4 regions of the Ensifer sp. EB106-05-01-XG146 genome follow, and region 1 is predicted to be linked to each of the others. Evidence: predicted binding sites of a transcription regulator. Region 1 holds the regulator's gene; each other region holds the start of a gene.
What was found. The regulator PhoB, encoded in region 1, activates phosphate uptake and scavenging genes when phosphate is short. The targets are predictions, from matches to a motif close to TGTCATNNANCTGTCAT.
Positions count from the first base shown of each region.

Region 2: a site for PhoB is predicted at 4,565-4,581, ahead of AC3WVQ_RS11530 (BtaA family protein). Genes of this name have one in related genera too.
Region 3: a site for PhoB is predicted at 2,180-2,196, ahead of AC3WVQ_RS08370 (UDP-2,3-diacylglucosamine diphosphatase). Genes of this name have one in related genera too.
Region 4: a site for PhoB is predicted at 2,835-2,851, ahead of AC3WVQ_RS13250 (DUF1045 domain-containing protein). Genes of this name have one in related genera too.

Region 1 covers NZ_JBYTDX010000001.1:174,809-180,664, forward strand. Annotated here, with positions in the region: gene pstA (phosphate ABC transporter permease PstA) at 1-28, shown strand, start outside; gene pstB (phosphate ABC transporter ATP-binding protein PstB) at 42-857, shown strand; gene phoU (phosphate signaling complex protein PhoU) at 908-1,621, shown strand; gene phoB (phosphate regulon transcriptional regulator PhoB) at 1,824-2,507, shown strand; gene AC3WVQ_RS00820 (GcrA family cell cycle regulator) at 2,576-3,097, opposite strand; gene AC3WVQ_RS00825 (aspartate aminotransferase family protein) at 3,519-4,718, shown strand; gene argF (ornithine carbamoyltransferase) at 4,823-5,740, shown strand.
Region 2 covers NZ_JBYTDX010000001.1:2,315,570-2,321,425, reverse strand. Annotated here, with positions in the region: gene AC3WVQ_RS11545 (lytic murein transglycosylase) at 193-1,422, opposite strand; gene AC3WVQ_RS11540 (glycoside hydrolase family 25 protein) at 1,564-2,355, opposite strand; gene AC3WVQ_RS11535 (class I SAM-dependent methyltransferase) at 2,595-3,230, opposite strand; gene AC3WVQ_RS11530 (BtaA family protein) at 3,267-4,517, opposite strand; gene AC3WVQ_RS11525 (EAL domain-containing protein) at 4,697-5,856, shown strand, end outside.
Region 3 covers NZ_JBYTDX010000001.1:1,697,970-1,703,825, reverse strand. Annotated here, with positions in the region: gene AC3WVQ_RS08375 (NADP-dependent malic enzyme) at 1-2,074, opposite strand, end outside; gene AC3WVQ_RS08370 (UDP-2,3-diacylglucosamine diphosphatase) at 2,248-3,087, shown strand; gene AC3WVQ_RS08365 (MFS transporter) at 3,185-4,405, shown strand; gene dgcA (N-acetyl-D-Glu racemase DgcA) at 4,357-5,340, opposite strand; gene AC3WVQ_RS08355 (ABC transporter permease) at 5,601-5,856, shown strand, end outside.
Region 4 covers NZ_JBYTDX010000001.1:2,655,905-2,661,760, reverse strand. Annotated here, with positions in the region: gene AC3WVQ_RS13270 (trimethylamine methyltransferase family protein) at 1-211, opposite strand, end outside; gene mnmC2 (tRNA (5-methylaminomethyl-2-thiouridine)(34)-methyltransferase MnmC2) at 378-1,094, opposite strand; gene AC3WVQ_RS13260 (NAD(P)/FAD-dependent oxidoreductase) at 1,134-2,276, shown strand; gene AC3WVQ_RS13255 (PRC-barrel domain-containing protein) at 2,335-2,724, opposite strand; gene AC3WVQ_RS13250 (DUF1045 domain-containing protein) at 2,950-3,753, shown strand; gene AC3WVQ_RS13245 (NUDIX domain-containing protein) at 3,750-4,211, opposite strand; gene puuE (allantoinase PuuE) at 4,405-5,334, shown strand; gene uraD (2-oxo-4-hydroxy-4-carboxy-5-ureidoimidazoline decarboxylase) at 5,334-5,837, shown strand.

The DNA of each region.
Region 1 (5,856 bases):
GCGACGTCGCTTTGAGCGCCGCTGGTAGTGAGGTAATTACTATGAACATCATGTCAGAAGCAGCAGTCGAGAAGGCTCTGGATCAGAAAATGAACACCGTGCCCTACAAGATGATCGGCAAGGATGTGTCGGTCTATTACGGCGAGAAGCGTGCGCTTTTCGACGTCAACCTCAACATCCGCGAGAACACGGTCACGGCGCTGATCGGTCCTTCGGGTTGCGGCAAGTCGACCTTCCTGCGCACGCTGAACCGCATGAACGACACGATCGAGAACTGCCGCGTCACCGGCAAGATCACGCTCGACGAGGACGACATCTACGACCCGACGATCGACGTCGTCGAACTGCGCGCCCGCGTCGGCATGGTCTTCCAGAAGCCGAACCCGTTCCCGAAGTCGATCTACGACAACGTCGCCTACGGCCCGCGGATTCACGGACTTGCCCGCACCAAGGCCGACTTTGACGAGGTGGTCGAGACCAGCCTGCAGAAGGCCGGTCTGTGGAACGAGGTAAAGGATCGTCTGCAGGAGCCCGGCACCGGCCTTTCCGGTGGTCAGCAGCAGCGTCTCTGCATCGCGCGTGCCGTCGCCGTCAGCCCGGAAGTCATCCTCATGGACGAGCCGTGCTCGGCTCTCGATCCGATCGCGACCGCCAAGGTCGAAGAGCTCATCCACGAGCTGCGCACGAACTTCACGATCGTCATCGTGACCCACTCGATGCAGCAGGCCGCCCGCGTTTCGCAGCGCACCGCCATGTTCCACCTCGGCAATCTCGTCGAGGAGAACGACACCGACAAGATGTTCACCAATCCGGATGACCAGCGCACCCAGGATTACATCATGGGCCGCTTCGGCTGAGGCCGCATAAGGCTGCAACAGTAACTGCAAAGCGCCCGTAAGGATCGACGATCATGTCCATGCATATCATGTCCGCCTATGACGAAGAACTGAAGTACCTGACGCGCCGCATCTCGGAGATGGGCGGCCTCGCCGAACAGATGGTCGCCGAGTCCGTTCGCGCGCTGGTCAACTCCGACCTGGCTCTCGCACAGAAGGTGATCTCGGACGACACCGTCCTCGACGACGCCGAGCGCCAGATCGGTGAGAAGGCGATCGTCACGATCGCCAAGCGTCAGCCGGTCGCCGCCGACCTGCGTGAGATCATGGGGTCGATCCGCATCGCCTCCGATCTGGAACGCGTCGGCGACCTTGGCAAGAACACCGCCAAGCGCGTGATCGCGGTCGCCGGCTCCGGCATTCCGCGCAAGCTCGCCCGTGGCCTCGAGCATCTGGCAGAGCTCGCTCTCGTCCAGCTCAAGGAAGTGCTCGACGTCTACGCCTCGCGCTCGCCGGAAAAGGCCAACAGCATCCGCGAGCGTGACGAGGAGATCGACGCGATCTACACCTCGCTGTTCCGCGAGCTCTTGACCTACATGATGGAAGATCCGCGCAACATCACGCCCTGCACGCATCTTCTGTTCTGCGCCAAGAACATCGAGCGCATCGGCGACCACGCGACCAATATCGCTGAGACGATCTATTACATGGCGACGGGTGCTCAGCCGGAAGGCGAGCGTCCGAAGGATGACACTACGTCGACGCTGGGCTCGGTCAACGACTGAGCGCCAAGCGCGCCGTAAGCATGCATGCCCTTTGAAATCTGATCCGGTCGCGGCTTCGGTCGCGGCCCCGAATTCCTGTATCTGAAGCATGCGGTTTTCGCCCCGCCTTTGAAAACGGCGGATGTGCTCCAGATTTAGAGTGTCTGAGCGCCGGCCGGGCCGATGAGCCCAAAGGCCGCCCGCGGTAAGGAGACGTTACCTGATGTTGCCAAAAATCGCCGTAGTCGAAGACGAAGAGGCGCTGAGCGTTCTGCTGCGTTACAATCTGGAAGCCGAGGGCTTCGACGTCGATACGATCCTGCGGGGCGACGAGGCGGAGATCCGGCTTCAGGAGCGGCTGCCCGACCTGCTTATCCTCGACTGGATGCTGCCCGGTGTTTCCGGCATTGAACTTTGCCGTCGGCTGCGCCAGCGTCCGGAGACCGAACGTCTGCCGATCATCATGCTGACGGCGCGCGGCGAGGAAAGCGAGCGCGTCCGGGGTCTGGCGACGGGTGCCGACGACTACGTGGTCAAGCCCTTCTCGACGCCGGAGCTGATGGCGCGCGTCAAGGCGATGCTGCGCCGGGCAAAGCCCGAGGTGCTGTCGACGCTGCTTCGCTGCGGCGACATCGAACTCGACCGCGAGACCCACCGCGTTCATCGCCGCAGCCGCGAAGTGCGCCTCGGCCCCACCGAGTTCCGTCTTCTGGAGTTCCTCATGTCCTCGCCGGGCCGCGTCTTCTCTCGCTCGCAGCTTCTGGATGGCGTCTGGGGGCATGACATCTATGTCGACGAGCGCACCGTCGACGTGCATGTCGGTCGTCTGCGCAAGGCTCTGAACTTCTCGAACATGCCCGACGTCATCCGCACCGTTCGCGGCGCCGGCTATTCGCTCGAAAGCTGAGCGGTCTGAAAGTCGCCAAGAAAAAAAGGGGCCGATCGGCCCCTTTTTTATTGATGCCGTCCAGCTTCTCAGCGGGCCCTGCGGCGCTCCCCCGACGGCTGGTAGGCCAGCCGCGCATGGAAGGTGCAGTAAGGCGAGGCTTCCGGGGAATCGTTGCCGCAGAAGTGAAACTCTTCCTTCAGCGGGTCGCCGATCGGCCACTTGCAGGTGCGCTCGGTGAGCTGGGTCAGCTCGAGGCGGCGCGACATCGGCACGACAACGTCGGTGCGGGTGCTGAAATCCTGCTCGGCAACGAGATCGACTTCGATTTCTTCCTTGAGAACGACAGCGCCGGCCGCGCGTGCAACCGGGCGGGTCGAAACGCGCGAAGCGTAGTTCGGTGCGCGCGGTGCCGAAGTCGGGCGCTTCGGACGGGCTGCTGTCGTGGTGCTGCCGCCGGCCTTGGCGCGACCTGGCAGGCTCAGGCGGTGAACCTTGCCGATGACAGCGTTACGGCTGACGCCGCCGAGCTGCGCCGCGATCTGGCTTGCGCTCAGGCCCTCGGACCAAAGCTTCTTCAGTTTCTCCACCCGCTCGTCAGTCCAGTTCATTTCTGCACTCTCCGTTCTCAGCGTTGGGGATGGCAGAATCCCTCACCGCACCCCGGCTAAACCCCGGGGTTGCAAACGCGATAACTCTTTTGGTGACTAGGTCCGCCGCATGCGTCTAGTAATTGAATGTTAACGTACTGACCGCTGGACTCTGTGGCAAGAGTCCCGGGAATCAGGCCGAATCGATTTCGTAGTTTTCCCCAACTTGCTCGGCCAGCGTTGCATTTTTGCAAGCCCTCCCGGACGATTTTTCTGCTGCCAGGAATCGACCCTTCATGTTGCGCTGCAAGGCTTGGTTTTGTTGACATTGCAGCGCGAAATGGGAATAGTGCCTGCGCCGCCGAAAGGCGGCATTTTTGATTTTTATCGGCCCGCGTGAGGCGCGGGATCGATGTCGATCTGGAGTGAAGGAGAGCCTCGCATGACTGCAACCACGCCGCTTTACGATACCTACATGCGCGCGCCGTTGCGTTTCGAGCGAGGAGAGGGCGCCTGGCTGATCGCTGAAGACGGCACGCGTTATCTCGATTTCGGTGCCGGCGTTGCCGTGAACTCGCTCGGCCACGCGCACCCGCACCTGGTCGAGGCGCTGAAGGCGCAGGCCGACAAGGTCTGGCACCTGTCCAACCTTTATGAAATTGCGGGCCAGGAAAGCCTCGGCCGCCGGCTGACGGCAGTGACCTTTGCCGACAAGGTCTTCTTCACCAATTCGGGCGCGGAAGCGCTGGAATGCGCCATCAAGACGGCACGGCGTTACCACTTCTCCAAGGGCCACCCGGAGAAGTTCCACGTCATCACCTTCGAAGGCGCCTTCCACGGCCGCACGATCGCGACGATCGCCGCCGGTGGTCAGCAGAAATACATCGAAGGTTTCGGGCCGAAGGCGCCGGGCTTCTACCAGGTTCCGTTCGGCGACATCGCCGCGGTCAAGAATGCGATCACCGAGGAAACCGCAGCGATCCTGATCGAGCCGATCCAGGGCGAGGGCGGCATCCGTCCGGCGACCAAGGAATTCATGCAGGAACTGCGCGCGCTTTGCGACGAGTTCGGCCTGCTCTTGATCCTCGACGAGGTCCAGACCGGCGTCGGCCGTACCGGCAAGCTGTTTGCCCATGAATGGGCGGATATCCGTCCGGATATCATGGCGGTCGCCAAGGGTATCGGCGGTGGCTTCCCGTTCGGCGCCTGCCTCGCGACTGAGGAAGCCGCATCTGGTATGGTGGCGGGCACGCATGGCTCCACATATGGCGGCAACCCGCTGGCCATGGCCGTCGGCAACGCCGTGCTCGACGTCGTTCTGGCCGACGGATTCCTGACGCATGTGCGCGATGTCGCGCTGGTCTTCCGCCAGGGCCTTGCGTCGCTCAAGGACCGTTTCCCTGATGTCATCGAGGACATCCGCGGCGACGGTTTGATGCTGGGCATCAAGGTGAAGGGCCCTTCGGCCGATCTGCTGAAGGAAATCCGCGCCGAAAAGCTCCTGGCCGTGCCGGCGGGCGAAAATGTGCTGCGTCTGCTGCCGCCGCTGACCGTGACGGCGGAAGAGGCGCGCGAGGGGCTCGCACGTATCGAACGCGCCGCCGAGGCGGTTCGCAAGGCAAGCGGCAACGCCGCGGCCTGAAGGTAGCGACCCAGGGACGACTAAGGCGTTAGAATGACCTTCGTGCGGGCACGTGGATAGCGTGCCGCACCAGGGACCGATTTTTCAGACAGGAACCGAGTACGATGGCAGGCACCAGACATTTTCTCGATCTTTCGGCCATGACGGCCGCCGACCTCCGGACGATCATCGACGATGCGCGCGTCCGAAAGGCGGCGACCAAGGCCGGAACTGCCGAGAAGCCGCTCGCCGGCAAGATGCTGGCGATGATCTTCGAAAAGCCCTCCACCCGCACCCGCGTTTCCTTCGATGTCGGCATGCGCCAGCTCGGCGGCGAAACCCTGTTTCTGTCGGGCACCGAAATGCAGCTCGGCCGCGCCGAGACGATCGGCGACACGGCCAAGGTGCTCTCGCGTTACGTCGACGCCATCATGATCCGCACCACCGACCATCGCCGCCTTCTGGAACTGGCCGAGCATGCGACGGTCCCGGTCATCAACGGCCTGACCGACGATACGCACCCCTGCCAGATCATGGCCGATATCCTGACCTTCGAGGAGCATCGCGGTCCGGTAAAGGGCAAGACGATTGCCTGGACCGGCGACGGCAATAACGTGCTGCATTCGCTGATCGAAGGTTCTGCCCGCTTCGGATACCGCATGAACATGGCCGTGCCGCTCGGTTCCGAGCCGCAGGACAAGTTCCTGAACTGGGCGCGCAACAATGGCGGCGAGGTCCTTTTGTGTCATGACGCCGAACAGGCCGTCGCCGACGCCAATTGCGTCGTGACCGACACCTGGATCTCGATGAACCAGGAACATCGCGCCCGCGGGCACAACGTCTTCCAGCCCTACCAGGTCAATGAAGCGCTGATGAAGCGTGCGGCCTCCGATGCGCTGTTCATGCACTGCCTGCCGGCGCACCGCGGCGAAGAGGTCACCGACGAGGTCATCGACGGCCCGCAGTCGGTGGTCTTCGACGAGGCGGAAAACCGGCTGCACGCACAGAAGTCGGTCATTGCCTGGTGCATGGGGCTCGTCTGAGCCGGCTGCCCGGTCGCGCGCGACGGCGAAGAGGCTTCAGTGCGCTCCGCCGAGCGTGCGCCATATAGGGGCGTGTTCACCGCACTTGACATTGTCCACGTGCGACACGATTTAGG
Region 2 (5,856 bases), 2.1 Mb from region 1:
CCGACACAGGATACATAGCCCGGCACGCCCGGCGGAACCACCCGGTTCTTGCGGCGATGATGAGGGCGGCATGCGTGGGGGCGAGCCGGTGGGCTCTCATCAACCGGGATCCGGTCGGCCGTTGTGGCATGAAAAAACCCCGGAGATCGATCCGATCTCCGGGGGTCATGGTTTTGAAACGGCGGTTCGGGCTTAAAGCGCGTTCAGGAGTTCGAGCGTCGCCCAGCCGTCGGCCGGACGGCCGAGGCGGAGCTGCTCCTTCTGGAGTGCCGCGCGGGTGCCGGAGCCGAGGATGCCGTCGATCTTGCCGACATCGTGGCCGAGCGTCTGCAGCTTGCTCTGCAGTGCCTTCATGCCGGTGTCGTCGAGGCCCGGTTCCGGATTGCCGCCTTCATAGGTCGGCGCGCCGCCGAGACGGGTCGCGAAATAGGCGGCAGACGTCGTGTAGATGAACGACTGGTTCCACTCGAGATAAACGTTGAAGTTGGGGTAGGTGAGGAAGGCCACGCCCTTGCGGCCCTGTGGCAGCACCAGCGAGGCTTCAAGGTTGCCGAAGGCGGTGTCGCCGTTGCGCGGCTTGACGCCGAGCGCGAACCAGTCGCTGGCCTTCATGCCCGGCTGCAGGCCGGTTTTTTCCCAGGGGAGTTGCTCGGGAACGCTGACTTCCTGGATTACCGGCTGGCCAGCCTTGTAGCCGAGGCTCTGGATGAACTTGGCGGCGGTCAGGATCGCGTCGGGCGAGCTCTTCTTCAGGTTCACGTGGCCGTCGCCGTCGCCATCGACGCCATAGGCGATGATGTCTTCCGGCAGCATCTGCACCTGGCCGATCTCGCCGGCCCAGGCGCCTGTCGTCGTCGCCGGGTCGAGGTCGCCATGCTGGACCATCTCGATCGCAGCGATCAGCTGCGGGCGGAACATCTCTGGACGGCGGCAGTCGTGGGACAGCGTCACCAGCGCGTCGCGGGTGTTGAAGTCGCCCTGGACGGCGCCGAAGTCGGTCTCCATCGCCCAGAAGGCGGTGATGACCGGGGCCGGCACGCCGAATTCTTTCTCTGCGCGAGCAAAGACGTCAGCATATTCCTTCATCTTCTGCTGGCCGATATCGAGGCGCGACTTGCTGACGGTGCGTTTGGAGAATTCGGTGAAGGTCTGCTTGAAGACGCCCTGGGTGCGGTCGCGGCTGAGCACCTTTTCATTGATGGCGGCACCGGCGAGCGCCCGGTCAGCGACATCGGCCGGAACGCCCTTGGCGACCGCTTCGGCCTTCACGCCCTGAAGGAAGGTTGCGAGATCGCCACCGCAGGCAACGGCCGGGGATGCCGTCTTCGCGCCTGTCGAGGCTGCGGTCTGGGCGGCGGCGGCCGAGGCGGTCAGCGCCAGAAGAGCGACGGAGGCAAGCGCGCGCCGGGCTGTGCGGGTCATCATGAAATTCCTTTCTTTGCCGTGGGGCGCCTTGCACCACCACGGGCAATCAAATCGCTGAGAAATCTGCCGTTGCTCTCTCAGAGCATTATGACCGAAAGAAGAAAATGGGTCTTCCTGCCGCACTTGCCGGCAGGAATGTCAGTTCTGCTTCGGCTGCGAGACCGCGGCGACCCAGTTCTTCCAGTTTTTCGCCGAGCCGGCGAAGACATTGATATCGGTGGCGCCGTCGATGCCGGGGATGACCCCGGTGCTGGTATATTGCCAGAACGCCCAGCGGCGCTCGACATAGACCTCACCCGGATGCTTGGCGACCGAGCGCACCCAGAAGTGATGTTCCTTGAACTGGTCGACGAGATTGTCGCGGTGGAAGTCGACCGAGGTGTAGATGATCGGGCGCTTGCCGTAATGGGCTTCGAGCCGGTCCATGAAGCGCTTCATCTCGACGCGCACTTCGTCCGGCGTCGGGCGATGGCGGCAGGTCTTCGATTCGCCGTTCCACTCGACGTCGAGAACCGGCGGCAGGTAGACGGCGCTCTTCGGCACGTTGGCGATGAACCAATCGGCCTGGTCGTCGGCGGTCGAGCAGAAATAGTAGAAGTGATAGGGCGCATAAGGGATGCCGGCGGCCCGTGCCTTCTGCCAGTATTCGGGAAAGCGGGTATCGACCCGGTCCTTGCCTTCCGTCGCCTTGATGAAGGCGAAGGAGACGCCCGAGTTCTTCACCTTCATCCAGTCGATATCGCCATTCCATTTCGAAACGTCGATGCCGTGGATATTGTGGTGCTGTGGGGTCCGGTCGCCGAAGTTCTGCGGGTCCGTATCGTGGAAGCGCGGCGGGATCGATGCCGTCTGCATCAGGTCATAGTCGGTCGACGAGCAGCCGGAAAGAAGGGTGGCAAGCGGCAAGAGAGCCAGGAGAAGCCGGCGCATGATTTTCCTGTCTAGAGACGATCGATGATCCTGCCTCACACGATGGCTTCCTGTCGGTGATTTCCCCAGTGAGGCGTGAACCCCATTTTCACCATATCATCGTAAAAATTGAGTTAGCTCAAGCGGGAATTGCGGACGGCAGAAAAGCGCAAAAGCGCCGAAAACCAGGCGGTTTCGGCGCTTGCCGGAATGGCTGCCCTCAGGCGGGATGCAAAACCTTTGTGTAAACCGCCTGCCGCTCAGGCGGCGATCGCCACGGAAGGGCGGTGATAGACGGCGAGCCAGGCATAGCCGCGGCCGATCGTGCGCCGCTCGAGATCGGCGCCATTTTCGCGGGCTTTTTCGCGTAACACGTCGAACAGCCGCTCGCGCGGCGTCACGTGGAAGCGATTGAGCCAGCCGTGCAGCGCCCGGCGGAAGCTCGTCGGCAGGCGTTCCTGCTGGCCGAAATCGGCAATGTGCAGCGAACCGCCCGGATTAAGCGCTGCGATCGCCGCGTCGATCGCCTTCTGCCAGTCGGGGATCATCGACAGCGAGTAGGAGATGACGATGTGATCGAAACCCCTTTCGCCGAAGATCGCCGGGTCGAAGTCCGTTGCGTCGGCGACATGCAGCGTGGCGCGCCTGTTGCCGCCACGGTTGAGCTTCGCGCCGGCCGAGGTCAGCATTTCCTGGGATATGTCGAGCCCGAACAGGCGGGCCGACGGGAAACAGCGGCCGATCAGCGCCAGATTGCGGCCGGTGCCGCAGCCGACCTCAAGCACCGAGGCACCGGAGGCCGGGTTCATGTCGCGGATCAGCGTGTCGCGGCCGAAGAGGTAGTACTTCCGCGTGAGATCGTAGAAGTGCCGCTGATAGCGGTACATATGGTCCATGCGCCGCGCGTGGGAGATCCCGGCCTGTTGCACGTCTCAGCCCTTCCTGCGGTAGATGTGGAAGCCGCCATAGATGGCGGAGCGGTCTTCGGCGCCGAGCCGTAGCGAGGTTTCGGCATCGTAGTGCCACTGGTCGAGCAGGGCCGGGGAGACACGGCCGGGCAGGATGCTGTCTTCCGCCGCGGTGCGGAAGATCACCACTGCGCCCTCATCCGCCGTGCGGGTGATCTCGGTCCAGAGGCCGTTCAGCTGCTGGTCGGTCATCCAGTCCTGCGCGTCGAGCAGGATATAGCGGTCGACCGAGCCGGCGGATTTGCCGGCGAGAAGCTCGGTGAAGCTTGCGTGATGCACCTCGACGCGCTCGGCATTGTTGCGGATCGCCTCATAGGCGCCGGCGTCGAGATAGGGCGGCAGGTCGCCTTCATGCGGCAGCGGGTAGCGGCGGCCGAAGGCCTGCCAGGCGAAGTAGTTTTCGCGCAGCGGGAAGTGACAGGTGAGCTTCTCCAGGCGATGGCGCAGAACGGCGGCGAGCGACTTTTCGGCACTCAGGCTTGCGAGCTCGTCGAACTGCTGCGGCGGAATGCCGAGGCCGAAGAGCGAGCTCTTGCGCCCGGTGATCCAGCGGATGACGGGACGATCGAAGAGCGGTGCCAGGCGCTCGTCGAAGAACTGTCGCTGTTCACGCATGGAGCGCGCCTGGACGAAGTCCTCCGGATTGACCCCGTGCAGGCGGGCAAGCAGGTGGCTGGCTGCAATGAAGCGGCCGAGCAGACCGGTGCGGTAGATATTGCGGCCAAAGACGCCGATACGCCGGCGACCGGTCATGTCGCGGCCGGTCCAGTAGCTGCGCGTCGCTGTATCAAGCTTCGGCGCGAGGAAAAGATCGAAAGCCTGGACGTTGGTCGTCGTGCCCTGGATCGCCAGGAAGCGCGTGACATCCTTGTGGCTCGGCAGATGGCGGAAGGCTGCGAGCTTCAGGCGGTTGAGCGCGATATGGTGCGGGTTGAGGTCGACGACGTCTATTTTCCGTGGGCCGGCCGACAGATAGGTCAGCATGTTGCAGCCGCCGGAGCCGATGGTGACGATCCGGCTTTCCGGGGTCAGTTGCATCGCCTCCATGTCGACGATCGGATCTTCCCAGATCTGCGGATAGACGAGGCCCGAAAAGAGCAGGCCGAACAGACGTTCCGAGAAGCCTGCGAGGGAGAGGGTCTTGTGCTGGAGCAGGGCGTTTTTCAGCTTCGGATTTTTTCTGCCAAAGCCAACGTCGGAAGCGATTTCATTCATCTCAGACGGTCATCCAGTTGAAACTTAGGCGCTTCTAAAGTGACTCGGCTACACTTTGATGACGGGCTTTCTCACAGGGCCGGGGCGGTCTCCGGAATGCAAATCTACAATTTTTCACCCATAAGAATTCATTAAACCCTGACGTGCTAGCACCGCCTTACATACGGGGGGGCGTCGACATGATGTTAGGTACGTTTCTGCCGAAGCCCGAGCAGCGATTTGCGGCTGCCGGCGCGGCATTGGGGGCTCTGGTTTCTGTGGCGTGGCTTGCCAGCGGAACCGGTCTTCCCGACCAGATGGCGCCGCATTGGGACGTCCCTGCCGTTATGGCGGCCGGCGCCATGCCTTTCATCCTCGGCGGCTCCTTCTATCGCTGGCGCTACTCGCGCCGGCTCGAGCTGGAGCTGCGTGCCGCGCGGCGCGCCGAGCGTCGCCTGCGCAACGAAGTCCATCGCGACAAGCTGACTGGGCTTGCAAACCGCGCTGCGCTCGAGGCCGATATCAGCCAGGCACTCAGCGCAGAAGGTGCCGCGTTTGCGCGCAACGCCTTGCTTCTTCTCGATCTCGATCGCTTCAAGGTGATCAACGACACGCTGGGACATGACGCCGGCGACCGGTTGCTGGCTCTGTTCGGCGCCCGGCTCAGGCGTGCCTTTGCCGGCGAGGCGACGGTCTACCGCCTCGGCGGTGACGAGTTCGTGCTTGCGGCCGCGTGCGCGCCGTCTCAGGCCGATGCGGAAATGCTCGCAACGCGGGTGGAAAAGCTGTTCGAAGCGCCGTTCGATCTCGGGGAAACGCGCATCGCTTCAGGCTGCAGCATCGGCATCGCCTTCATCGAGCGGTCGGACAAATCGACATCCGACGTGTTGAAAAGGGCGGACCTGGCGCTTTACGAAGCCAAGGCGATCAGCGGCAACAGTCATGCCTTCCACTCGGAAACCCTGAGCCATGCCGTGCGGCAGCGGGCGGAAGCCGAGCGCGATCTTACGCGCGGTTTCGAGGCAGAGGAGTTCTTCCTCGCATTCCTGCCGATCCTCGGCATCGAAAGCGGCTCCATCGGTGGGTTCCAGGCGCTGCTGCGCTGGCGGCATCCGCATCTCGGCGTCATCGGCGCGGAAACGTTCGAGCCGCCGGAGCAGAGCGCGACTACGCTGGCGCTTGCCGCCTGGGCGCTTCAGTCCGCCTGCAGGCAGGCGGCCGGCTGGTCTTTCCCGAAAGGGCTGACGATTGCGCCCTTCGTCTCGCAACTGCGCGACCGCGATTTCGTCACGCAGGTGGAGCGGTGCCTTTCGGATGCTGGCCTTTCGCCGGAACGCCTGACGATCGAGGTCGCCGAGGG
Region 3 (5,856 bases), 1.5 Mb from region 1:
GCAACGCTTCCGAGATCGCCGCATCGCCGTGCATTTCGCCGTCGACCTCGAGATCGGGCGCGAGTTCCCGCACGAGCTGCAGCGCCGTGCGCATCTTGGTGGCGCTCTCCGAATCGCGCGAACCGAAGTTCGAATGCGAGACGAGGGCGGCGCGTGGAGTGATGCCGAAGCGGCGGATTTCCTGTGCCGCCATGACCGTCGTCTGGGCGATCTCTTCGGCGCTCGGGCAGTAGCTCACATAGGTGTCGGTGAAGAAAGTTGCGCCGCGCTGCGAGATCAGCAGGCTCAAGGCCGAGAAATCGAGCACGCCGTCGCGCTTGCCGATGATCTGCGATACGTCGCGCAGGTGCTTGCTGTAGCGCCCTTCGACGCCGCAGATCAACGCATCGGCTTCGCCGCGCTTGACCGAGAGCGCGCCGATGACGGTCGTGTTGGTGCGCACGATCGTGCGGGCGGCTTCCGGGATGACGCCGAGACGGCCGACGAGGGCAAAATAGTCCTCGACATAGTCGCGGTAGCGCGGATCGCCTTCGGGGTTGACGACCTCGAAATCGACATCCGGACGGATGCGCAGGCCATAGCGACGCAGGCGCGTCTCGATGATCTGCGGACGGCCGATCAGGATCGGTCGGGCCGTGCCTTCTTCGAGCAACACCTGGGCGGCGCGCAGCACGCGTTCGTCTTCGCCTTCGGCAAAGATAACCCGGTTCTTCTGGGCGTTCTTGGCGGCGGCAAAGACGGGCTTCATGATGAAGCCCGAGCGGAAGACGAAGCGGTTCAGCTTGTCGAGATAGGCGTCATAGTCCTGGATCGGACGGGTGGCGACGCCGCTTTCCTCGGCTGCCTTCGCAACCGCCGGCGCGATACGCAGGATAAGGCGCTGATCGAACGGCGAGGGGATCAGGTAGTCCGGGCCGAAGACCGGGGTCTCGCCGGAATAGGCGCGGGCGGCAACATCGGAAGGCTCTTCGCGGGCAAGACCGGCGATGGCGCGTACGGCCGCCATCTTCATTTCTTCGTTGATCGTGCTTGCGCCGCAGTCGAGCGCGCCGCGGAAGATATGCGGGAAGCAGAGAACGTTGTTGACCTGGTTCGGGAAGTCCGAGCGGCCGGTGCAGATCATCGCGTCCGGACGGGCTTGGCGGGCGGCTTCCGGCATGATTTCCGGCGTCGGATTGGCGAGCGCCATGATCAGCGGCTTTTCGGCCATCTGCGCCAGCAGTTCCGGCTTCAGGACGCCGGCGGCGGAAAGGCCGAGGAAGACGTCAGCGCCGCCGATGCTGTCGGCAAGCACGCGGTTGCTGCTATCCTGCTCGTAGACGGACTTCCATTCGTCCATCAGTACCTCGCGGCCCTTGTAGACGAGGCCTTCGAGGTCATGGACCCAGATGTTTTCGCGCTTGGCGCCGAGCGTCACGAGAAGGTTGAGACAGGCGAGTGCGGCGGCACCTGCGCCCGAGGTGACGATCTTGGCGGTCGCGATGTCCTTGCCGGCGAGTTCGAGGCCGTTGAGGATGGCGGCGGCGACGATGATCGCAGTTCCGTGCTGGTCGTCGTGGAAGACCGGGATCTGCATCTTTTCACGCAGGCGCCGCTCCACCTCGAAACATTCGGGCGCCTTGATGTCTTCAAGGTTGATGCCGCCGAAGGTCGGCTCGAGCGCCGAGATTACGTCGACCATGCGCTCGATGCTCGACGCGTCGATTTCGATGTCGAAGACGTCGATGCCGGCAAATTTCTTGAAGAGGACGGCCTTGCCCTCCATGACGGGCTTGGAAGCCAGCGGACCGATATTGCCGAGACCGAGGACGGCCGTGCCGTTGGAGATGACCGCGACCAGGTTGGCGCGCGCTGTGTAATCGGCGGCTGTTTCCGGATTGTCACGAATGGCGATGCAGGGGGCTGCAACCCCTGGCGAATAGGCAAGCGCCAGGTCGCGCTGGTTGCCGAGCGGCTTGGTGGGCTGGATTTCGAGCTTTCCCGGGCGTGGGTAACGGTGGAAGAAAAGGGCCTGCTGGTCGATGTCGCCGCTGGCCGGACCGGTATGGGATTTCGTCTTGTCGCCCGTATTCATGCTCTCACATTCCTCATTCGTGGTCGTGCCTTTTGGCATGAATTCGAAGCGAGGTACAGTTTTGCAGTGCTGATTTCAGCGGGGGGACCGGTGACGCAATGTTGATGTCATCTTCCTGAAACACGAGTCTGGTTTCACGAAGGCAGAAAGCATAACCTGAAGACGAGGCTCGCATGATGGCGGCGCAGCAAGACAACTCCGTACGAAAGCTCAGGACGTTGTTCATCTCGGACATCCATCTCGGCTCGAAGGCCGCCAAGACCGACTACCTGCTCGACTTCCTGCGGCATCATGAAGCGGAGACGATCGTTCTGGTCGGCGACATCGTCGACGGCTGGCGGCTGAAGCGCAGCTGGTACTGGCCGCAGAACTGCAACGACGTGGTGCAAAAGCTCCTGCGCAAGGCGCGCAAGGGCGCCCGCATCGTTTACATCCCCGGCAATCACGATGAATTCCTGCGCGACTTTCCGGGCGTGCATTTCGGCGGCATCGAGGTGGCGCAACGCTACATGCACGAGGGGGCCGACGGCCGTAAATATCTCGTGCTGCACGGCGACGAATTCGACGTCGTCGTGCGCAACGCCCGCGTGCTCGCCTATCTCGGCGATTGGGCCTACGACACGGCGATCGCCATCAATATCGGGCTTGCTGCGGTCCGCCGACGTCTCGGCATGCCCTATTGGTCGTTCTCGTCCTGGGCGAAGCTCCAGGTCAAGCACGCCGTCAACTTCATCGGCGAGTTCCAGAAGGTGGTCGCCGAGGAGGCGCGCCGTCACGATGCGCAGGGCGTGATCTGTGGTCATATCCACCATGCTGTCATCGAGGAGATCGGCGACATCCGCTACATCAACACCGGCGACTGGGTGGAAAGCTGCACGGCGATTGCCGAGCACCACGACGGCACGATGGAACTGATCACCTGGCACCAGATGCGCGGTGGCGCCAGCGAAGGCGAAGCCTCTGGCGAAGCGGACAAACTGCTCGCCCAACTGCTGACCCAGCGCGCGGCCTGACCTTCGCGGCGCAGCGATATTCCTGTCGCGAAAACTAGGTTATGGCGAGGGGCGCCCGGCTCGTGCTAGAGATCGGGCACAGCCATCAGGTCAGACGATGATTCCCTTCCAAGCGCCCGCCTATGTGGGCCCTCCGCCGCGCCATTTTGCGCTTCGCATTGCTTTGCTCTTCTGTGCGCCGCTGATCGTCAACGGCTTCGCGATGCCATATTTCCCGATGTGGCTGAGCACGCTGTCGATGAGCGACTTCGAGATCGGCGTCGTTCTGGCGTTGCCGATGTTCGTGCGCGTCATCACGGCGCCGATCGCCGGCGTCATTGCCGATAGGCTCGGCGAGCGGGCGATCGTCCTGATCTGGTCCGGTTTCCTGTCGCTCGCAACGGCCGTGGTTCTGTTCTATTTCCGCGAATTCTGGCCGGTGCTGCTGATCTATACGCTGCAGTCGGCCGTCTATTCTCCCTATGTGCCGATCGTCGAGGCGATCGCGCTTTCAGGCGTGCGGCGCTGGGGCTTCGACTACGCCCATATGCGGCTCTGGGGCTCGGTCGCCTTCATCGGCGCGACGATGCTCGGCGGCTGGATGGTGGGCATCTTCGGCAGCGACATGGTACTGCCGGCGATGGCGATCGGCTTCGGCCTGACGATCATCATGGCCTATGCCGCGCCACGGGTCGGCAAGCCGCGGCGGCCGTCACCGATCACGGCATTGACGGAGCCGCCGCCGAAGTCGCTGCGGCAGCTCGACCTGCAGCTGCTGCTGATCGGGGTGACGCTGGTCAACGCCAGCCACGCGATGCTCTTTGCCTTCTCGGCGATCTATTGGCAGCACATCGGCTACAGCGGTACCGAGATCGGCCTGCTCTGGAGCGCGGGCGTCGCGGCGGAAGTGACGATGTTCATCTTCGCCAAGGCGATCAGCCGCCGTTTCAGCGTCTGGGTGATGATCCTGTCCGGCTGCTTTCTCGCCGTGGTGCGCTGGATCATCTTCCCGATGGATCTCGGCTTCAGCGGCTATTTCATCCTGCAGTGCTTCCACGCCTTCACCTATGCGATCATGCACACCGGCATGCAGCACAAGCTGGTCGAGCGGGTGGTGGAATCACAGGAAGCGTCGGCGCAGGGGCTCTACTTCTTCTATACCGGTATCTTCACCGCGATCTTCACGTTCCTGTCCGGCTATTTCTATGCCTGGTACGGGGTGAACGGCTTCTATTCGATGTCGGTCGTCGCCTTTGCCGGCTGCTGCTTTGCCGTCGCTGCCTGGTATCTTCAACCCCAGAGGCGCGGCTCCGGCGGGAAGACAAGCGAGGCCTCGTAGCGCAGGCCGGGCTCGCGATCCTGCGCCAGCAGCAGCGGCCCGTCGAGATCGACGAAATCCGCGCCTTGAGCCACCAGGATCGCCGGCGCCATCGCGAGCGAACTGCCGACCATGCAGCCGACCATGACCTTGAGCCCGAGCGAGACCGCCTCATCGCGCATGCGCAGTGCCTCGGTCAGGCCGCCGGTCTTGTCGAGCTTGATGTTGACGGCGTCGTAACGCCCGACGAGAGCAGCGAGGTCGCCGGTCGCGTGCACGCTTTCATCAGCGCAGATCGGAACGGGACGGGCGATCGTTGCCAACGCCTCGTCGCGGCCGGCGGGAAGCGGCTGCTCGATCAGGTCGATCCGTTCCTCGGCGCAGATCGCAAAGTGATAGGCAAGCGTTTCGGGCGTCCAGCCCTCGTTGGCGTCGAGGATGATGCGGCTTTCCGGTGCGCCGGCGCGCACCGCACGGATGCGGGCAGCATCATCCGACGTGCCCACCTTGACCTTGAGGAGCGCGCGGTGGGCATATTTGGCGGCCTGCTCGCGCATCGCGTCGGGCTCGGCAAGCGAAAGCGTATAGGCCGTGGTCAATGCTTCCGGTGAAGAAATGCCGGCAAGAACATGGGCCGACTTGTTTTTCTGCTTTGCTTCCAGATCCCACAGCGCGCAATCGACGGCGTTGCGGGCAGCACCCGGCTTCATCGCGCGCTGCAGATCGGCGCGGCTGAGCCCGGCCTCGATGTGGTGGCGGATGGCGGCGATTTCGGCGAGCACCGTGTCGATCGTCTCGCCGTAGCGGCCGTAGGGAACGCATTCGCCGGAGCCCGTATGGACACCGTCTCCGATGCGGCAAGTGACGACGCTTGCCGTCGTCTTGGAGCCGCGCGAGATCGTAAACGTGCCCGCAATCGGGAAATGTTCCACGGTGGCATCGAGGGAAAGTGACATGAAAGCGTCTCCGGCAGGTAATCTGTTGGCCCGGCGTCATAGCGCCGCAACGTTCGGGTGACAGCAAAGGTGCGAGCCGTTATGACGGTGGAAGGATTTACGAATCTTTACACAGTCGTTGCCTCCGGTCGGACGCGCAACAGTCGTGGTAACACTTTAGGTCTGCTGCACAATCTTGTCCTCAAATCTATCGAGATTGGACGAGTTTTGCAGAGGCAAATCGGGATAACAGAAGACACGTGTCGCAAGCCGCCCGCAAGATGACCGCCGATGTCGCGCTGTCCGAGAGTGGCGGCGGGCGAAGCTATGTCTTCACCGGCACCTGGCGGCACGAGACGGCCGAAGCGATGGCAGCAAAGCTCGACGGCCTTGCGCGCAAGGGCGACGGAGCCGCGCAGTTCGATCTGTCCGGCGTGACGGCGATGGATACCGCAGGCGCCTGGATCATCCGCCGCTTCATGACCCGTGTCGTCGGCCCGTCGCGCGACAACGTTCATTTCGCCGAAGGCGGACAGC
Region 4 (5,856 bases), 2.5 Mb from region 1:
CGAGGATCGTCAGCGATGCCTCATGCACAGATTCAAGTGCATCATCCGAAAGTACGGTGGATTTCGCCAGCGTATTGACAAGATTGAGGTATTTCCCGCCGGGAGACTTGCGCACACGCTCGGCGCTGCGCCCGCCCGGGCGGCGTCGGCGCTCCAGCGGGGTCGAGGCTGCGTCGCCGGTTGCTGCATCGGGAAACTGATCGTCGTTCATGAAAGACCCACCGTGTTGCCGATGGGGAGTGTGTCGCAGATTCGAGACGGCGATGGCCCGCCATTTGCGACAGTTCAGTTCTCTTGTGGAGTAAAACGCTTGCGCTGACGCATTTCTGCAGTCGGATGGCGCAACCGTTCAAGACAGGCCGCAATCGCGACGAGCGCTAGGCTCGGTCGCCCCGCAGCATCTCGCGTTTGCCGGCAAAACCCTTGCGCTTCTCGACGGCAAAGCCTGCGGCCTGCAAATTGCGTCGGACGAAACCGGCGGCGGCATAGGTGGCGAAGCTGCCGCCGGGCGTGGTCTTTTCGAAGACCAGCCGCATCAGTTCCTCCGACCACATGTCGGGATTGCGCGACGGCGCGAAGCCGTCGAGATACCAGGCTTCGAACGGGTCTTCCGCGCGGGCGACGCCGCCGAGTGCCGCGCCGCAGACGACCGTGAGGCTGACGCCGTCACCAAAGTCGATCTGGACATCACCATCAGGCTCGACCGGCCAGCGCGAGGCCAGCGCCTGGTGCTCCGTGTCGATCTCTGGCCAATGGCTGAGGGCGCGCGAAATCTCTTCGGCCGCCATCGGAAAGCGTTCGAAGGACACGAACTGCAGCTGATCGCCAGCGGCCGCGGTCATCTTCCACTGGCGCCACGTCTCGCAGAAATTGAGCCCGGTACCGAAGCCGAGTTCGCCGATGCGGAAGGTGCCCGCACCGACCCAACGATCGGGCAGGCCGTTGCCCGACAGGAAGACGTGGCCGCACTCCAGCCGCCCGTCGGTGCGGCAATAAAAGTGATCGCCAAACTCCCGGGAATAGGGCATATCGCCCTCGTGCCAATCAAGGTTCTGGTGCGCCGGGGGCTCGATCGGGTCTGCGGATCCTGTCATGGCCAAGGCGATAATCCGCCGGCCGGAGAAGGTCAATCGATGAGCGAGCTTTTGGTCGTCGGCGGCGGCATCATGGGGCTGTGGGCCGCCATTTGCGCCACGCGCAGGGGCATGGCCGTGCGGGTCGCCGAGCAACAAGCGATCGGCGCAGGCGCCAGCGGTGGCCTTTTGGGCGCGCTCATGCCGCATATGCCGGATCGCTGGAACGATAAGAAACAGTTCCAATTCGACGCGCTTGTGACGCTCGAGGAAGAGATAGCGGCGCTCGAGGCGGAGACAGGGCTTTCGACCGGCTATCGGCGGACGGGTCGTTTGATCCCGCTTGCCAAGCCTCACCTGCGCGATATCGCCCTCCGGCACGAGCAGGATGCACGGAGCCATTGGCGCGCGGCCGACAGGCAGTTCCACTGGCACGTGAAGGACGACGGGCCTGAGGTCTGGCCGGGTGCTGCCGCGGCGGCGCATGGCATGGTCTTCGACACGCTCGCCGCACGGGTTTCGCCGCGTCGCATGCTTGCTGCGCTCCGCACAGCGCTCCTGCAGGCACCGAACGCCTATTTAGACGAGGGCAGGGGCGTGCGCCGGATCGAGCCGGAACGCGGCCGGGCCGAACTCGACGATGGCACCCGGATCGATTTCGAGCATTGCATCATCGCGGCCGGCGTCGGCAGTTTTCAACTGATCGACGACACGTCGGTGCCGCTGGCGGAAACGAGCGGCACGGCTGTCAAGGGGCAGGCGGCACTGCTGCGGGCGGAGATCGATCCGGCGCTTCCGGTGATCTTTGCCGACGGCGTCTACATTATTGCCCATGACGACGGCCATGTGGCGGTCGGCAGCACCAGCGAAAACAGTTTTGCCGATCCCCTGTCGACGGACGAGCAGCTGGATGAGCTGCTTCGGCGCGCCGTAGCGCTCGCGCCGCGCCTGGCGGGTGCCGAGGTGGTGGAGCGATGGGCAGGGTTGCGCCCGAAAGCGACGGGGCGCGAGCCGATGGCAGGCCGGCATCCGGACCATCCGAACGTCTCGGTCCTGACCGGCGGGTTCAAGGTGAGCTTCGGCATCGCACACCGCCTGGCGCGTTTCGTCGTCGAAGAGATCGCCGGTTCTCCGGCGATCGATATTCCCGATTCTTTCTTCTGCCGGAATCACATAGCCGCACTTCGCGAGAAACATCTTTAGGGCCGGACATGCGAAGGGCCCCGCCCGCGGCGGGACCCGAAAGATCGAAAGTCAGGCATTACATCCAGTAGGGCGGCACGCCGTAGTAGTCGTAGACACGGCGTCCGTTTTCCGCGTTCCAGTCGTATTCTTCGGTGCCGTGATATTTCGGCGCGTTTTCGACCTGATCGCGAGTCACATCAGTGCGATAGCCGCCGAGCTTCTCGTCATAGGTCAGCTTTGCCCAAGGCAATGGATAGTGGTCTTCGCCGAGGCCGAGAAAACCGCCGAAGCCGAGCACCGCATAGGCGACGCGCCCGCTGCGCTTCTCGATGATCACGCGCTCGATCGAGCCGATGTGTTTGTCGTCGGGGCCATAGACCCTCGTGCCTTCAACCTTGTCGCTTGCGATCAGGTCGTGGGTCTCCTTGATCCGGGCGTCCTGAAGGTTCGCATTGTGATAGGTCACGCTTCTTCTCCATCCTTGTTTTCCTACCTTTTAGGAACGGGCGATGGGCCGGATGGTTCCGAAAAACGAGGGGTGACGTTCGCACCGCTGCCGCGCTCATCCCCGGCCGACTTCGTCAATCTGTCACGCAAATCACCTAAGACGCGGCCATTGGACAAGTCGGGGTGAGGGCGGAAAACCGCAGCTATTGCTCATCCTGCGCTGACGGATACCCGGAGCCAGCCGATGCGCTATGCCATTTGTTTTACGCCGCCGATGGCCGACCCGCTTTCCGCGACCGCTGCAAGCTGGCTGGGGCGCAATGTCTATTCCGGGGAACCTGCCGAATTGCCGTCGGTCGCTGGCTTGAGCGCCGCGGATGTCGCCTATCACACGGCGGTTCCGCGACGCTTCGGCTTTCATGCGGTGATGATGTCGCCGTTCCGTCTGCATCCGGACATGACGGAACCGAAGCTTCTGAAGGCGCTGATGCATTTTGCCGGCGCCCAGACTCCGTTCGAAATCGATCGCCTGGAGGTCGCCCGCATCGGCCGATGCTTCGGGCTGATGCCGCAGGTGCCGAGCACGGCCATGCATCTGCTTGCGGCCAACGTCGTCCAGGAGTTCGACGCCTTCCGCGCGCCGCTCAGCGAATATGAGATCGAGCGCTCCGATCCGGACAGGCTGACCGCCCCACAGTTCTCCAACCTGCACCGTTGGGGCGATCCGCATGTGATGGACGAATACCGTTTCCACATGATGCTGACCGGTCCGCTTGCGCCAGACGCGATGCGGCGGGTCGAGGCGCCGCTCCGTGACCTGTTCGAGTCCTGCCTATCAAAACCGCTTTCGATCGGCAGCCTTGCGCTGTTTGTCGAGCAGGAGACGGGCGCACCCATGCGGGTGCATTCACAGCACCCGCTCGGCAAGATCTCGACGAACACGCGCGCAGAGCGGGCGAAGCGGGCCGCCGCCGATCCGTCGCTGGCGCCGCAAGGCGCGGTCCGGCCGCTGCCGCTGATCGTCGCTGCGCTGATGGCGCAGCGCTAATCGGAAACGGACGCGGGCGAAGCTGCAAAGAGCAGCGCTTTCGGATAGGGCAGGCCGAGGTCCGGCATGTCCGCTGGCGCGAAGTAGCGCAGCGACTTCGTTTCGCCATCGTTGATCGGCTGCTGGGAACCGACGATCCGGCATCGATAGAGGGTAACCACATATTCGACGTGGTCGCCGTTCGGGTAGGTGTAGCGAAACGCTTCTCCGCCGAAGACGCCCAGTATCCGCTCGACCGAGACCGGATAGCCGGTTTCCTCCATGACCTCGCGGATGACCGCATCGACAGGCGTCTCGCCCGGCTCGATCGCGCCGGCCGGCAGGCTCCAGCCTTCGCCACTTGCTTTCTCCTGCAAGAGGACCCGGCCATCGGAATCGACAATGACGGCCGCCACTGACGGGCAGAGAAGCAGGCCGGAACCGACTTTTTCGCGGAGCGCTTGAATGTAGGATTTCATCTCGATGAGGGCCGTTGTCCTTGCCGATCCATTCAACGCTGTTTCGAAAAATCTCTCAACCTCGGGCTCAGCCGAATTTTTCTGGTAATTTCCGTCCGGGCCGTGGCGCTGCCGCTGCCCTGCCTCACGTCATTTCGGTATCGACAATCCGGTCGGCGGTGATACCGTTCCTAAAAATTCGAAGGGTGATTTGATGTCTGAGACTAAGTATCCGCGCGACCTCGTTGGCTACGGCCGCAATCCGCCGAAGGCAAACTGGCCGGGCGATGCGCGCATCGCCGTGCAGTTCGTGCTGAACTACGAAGAGGGCGGCGAAAGCTGCATTCTCGATGGCGACCCAGCGTCCGAGTGCCTGCTGTCGGAAATTGTCGGCGCGCAGCCCTGGGCTGGCCAGCGTAACCTCAACATGGAATCGATCTACGAATACGGTGCCCGTTCCGGCTTCTGGCGGCTGTGGCGCATGTTCACCAGCCGCAACGTCCCGCTGACCGTCTATGGCGTGACGCAGGCCATGGCGCGCAATCCGGAAGCGGTCGCTGCCATGAAGGAAGCCGGCTGGGAAATCGCCAGCCACGGTCTGCGCTGGCTGGAATACAAGGACGTGCCGGAAGAGGTCGAACGCGAGCATATCCGCGAGGTCGTCCGCCTGCACACGGAGCTCACCGGCGAGCGGCCGCTCGGCATCTACCAGGGCAAGCCTTCGGCCAATACGCTGAAGCTGGTGCTGGAGGAAGGCGGGTTCCTTTACTCCTGCGACAGCTACGCCGACGAACTGCCCTACTGGGTGCCGGGTCTTTCGGCCGACAAGCCGCACCTGATCATTCCCTATACGCTTGATGCCAACGACATGCGCTTTGCGACGCCGCAGGGCTTCAACAGCGGCGACCAGTTCTTCAGCTACCTCAAGGACACATTCGACGTGCTCTACGAGGAAGGTCGCCAGGGCGACGCCAAGATGATGAATATCGGCCTTCACTGCCGTCTCGTCGGCCGCCCGGGCCGCGCTGCTGCGCTCGCTCGCTTCATCGACTACGTCATGTCGCACGACAAGGTCTGGGTGCCGCGTCGCATTGACATCGCCAACCATTGGTACCAGCACCACAAGCCGGAAGGGGCGCTCTGATGACCGACCGTGATGCCTTCGTTGCCCGTTTCGGTGGCGTGTTCGAGCACTCGCCCTGGGTTGCCGAACGCGCCTACGACCGAGCCGCGGCGACCGGGCTGACGGCGGGCACGGTGCATTCGGCGCTCTGCCAGGCCTTTCGCACGGCGCTGCCGCGCGAGAAGATGCAGGTGCTGCGCGCGCACCCCGATCTTGCCGGCAAGCTGGCGATCGCCGGTAAGCTGACGGCGGACTCGACGGCAGAGCAGGCGTCTGCCGGCCTCGACCGACTGACACCAGAGGAGCATGAGCGCTTCACCGCGCTCAACGACGCCTACACGAAAAAATTCGGCTTCCCCTTCATCATCGCGGTGAAGGGGCTGACCAAGGGGCAAATTCTTGCCTCCTTCCAAAGCCGCATTGACAATTCGCCCGAAGAGGAATTTGAAACCGCTTGCGCACAGGTCGAGAAAATCGCCCGCCTGCGCCTGCAGTCGATGATTCCTGGAGACGAAAATGCCTGACAAAACCGTTCGATGCCTG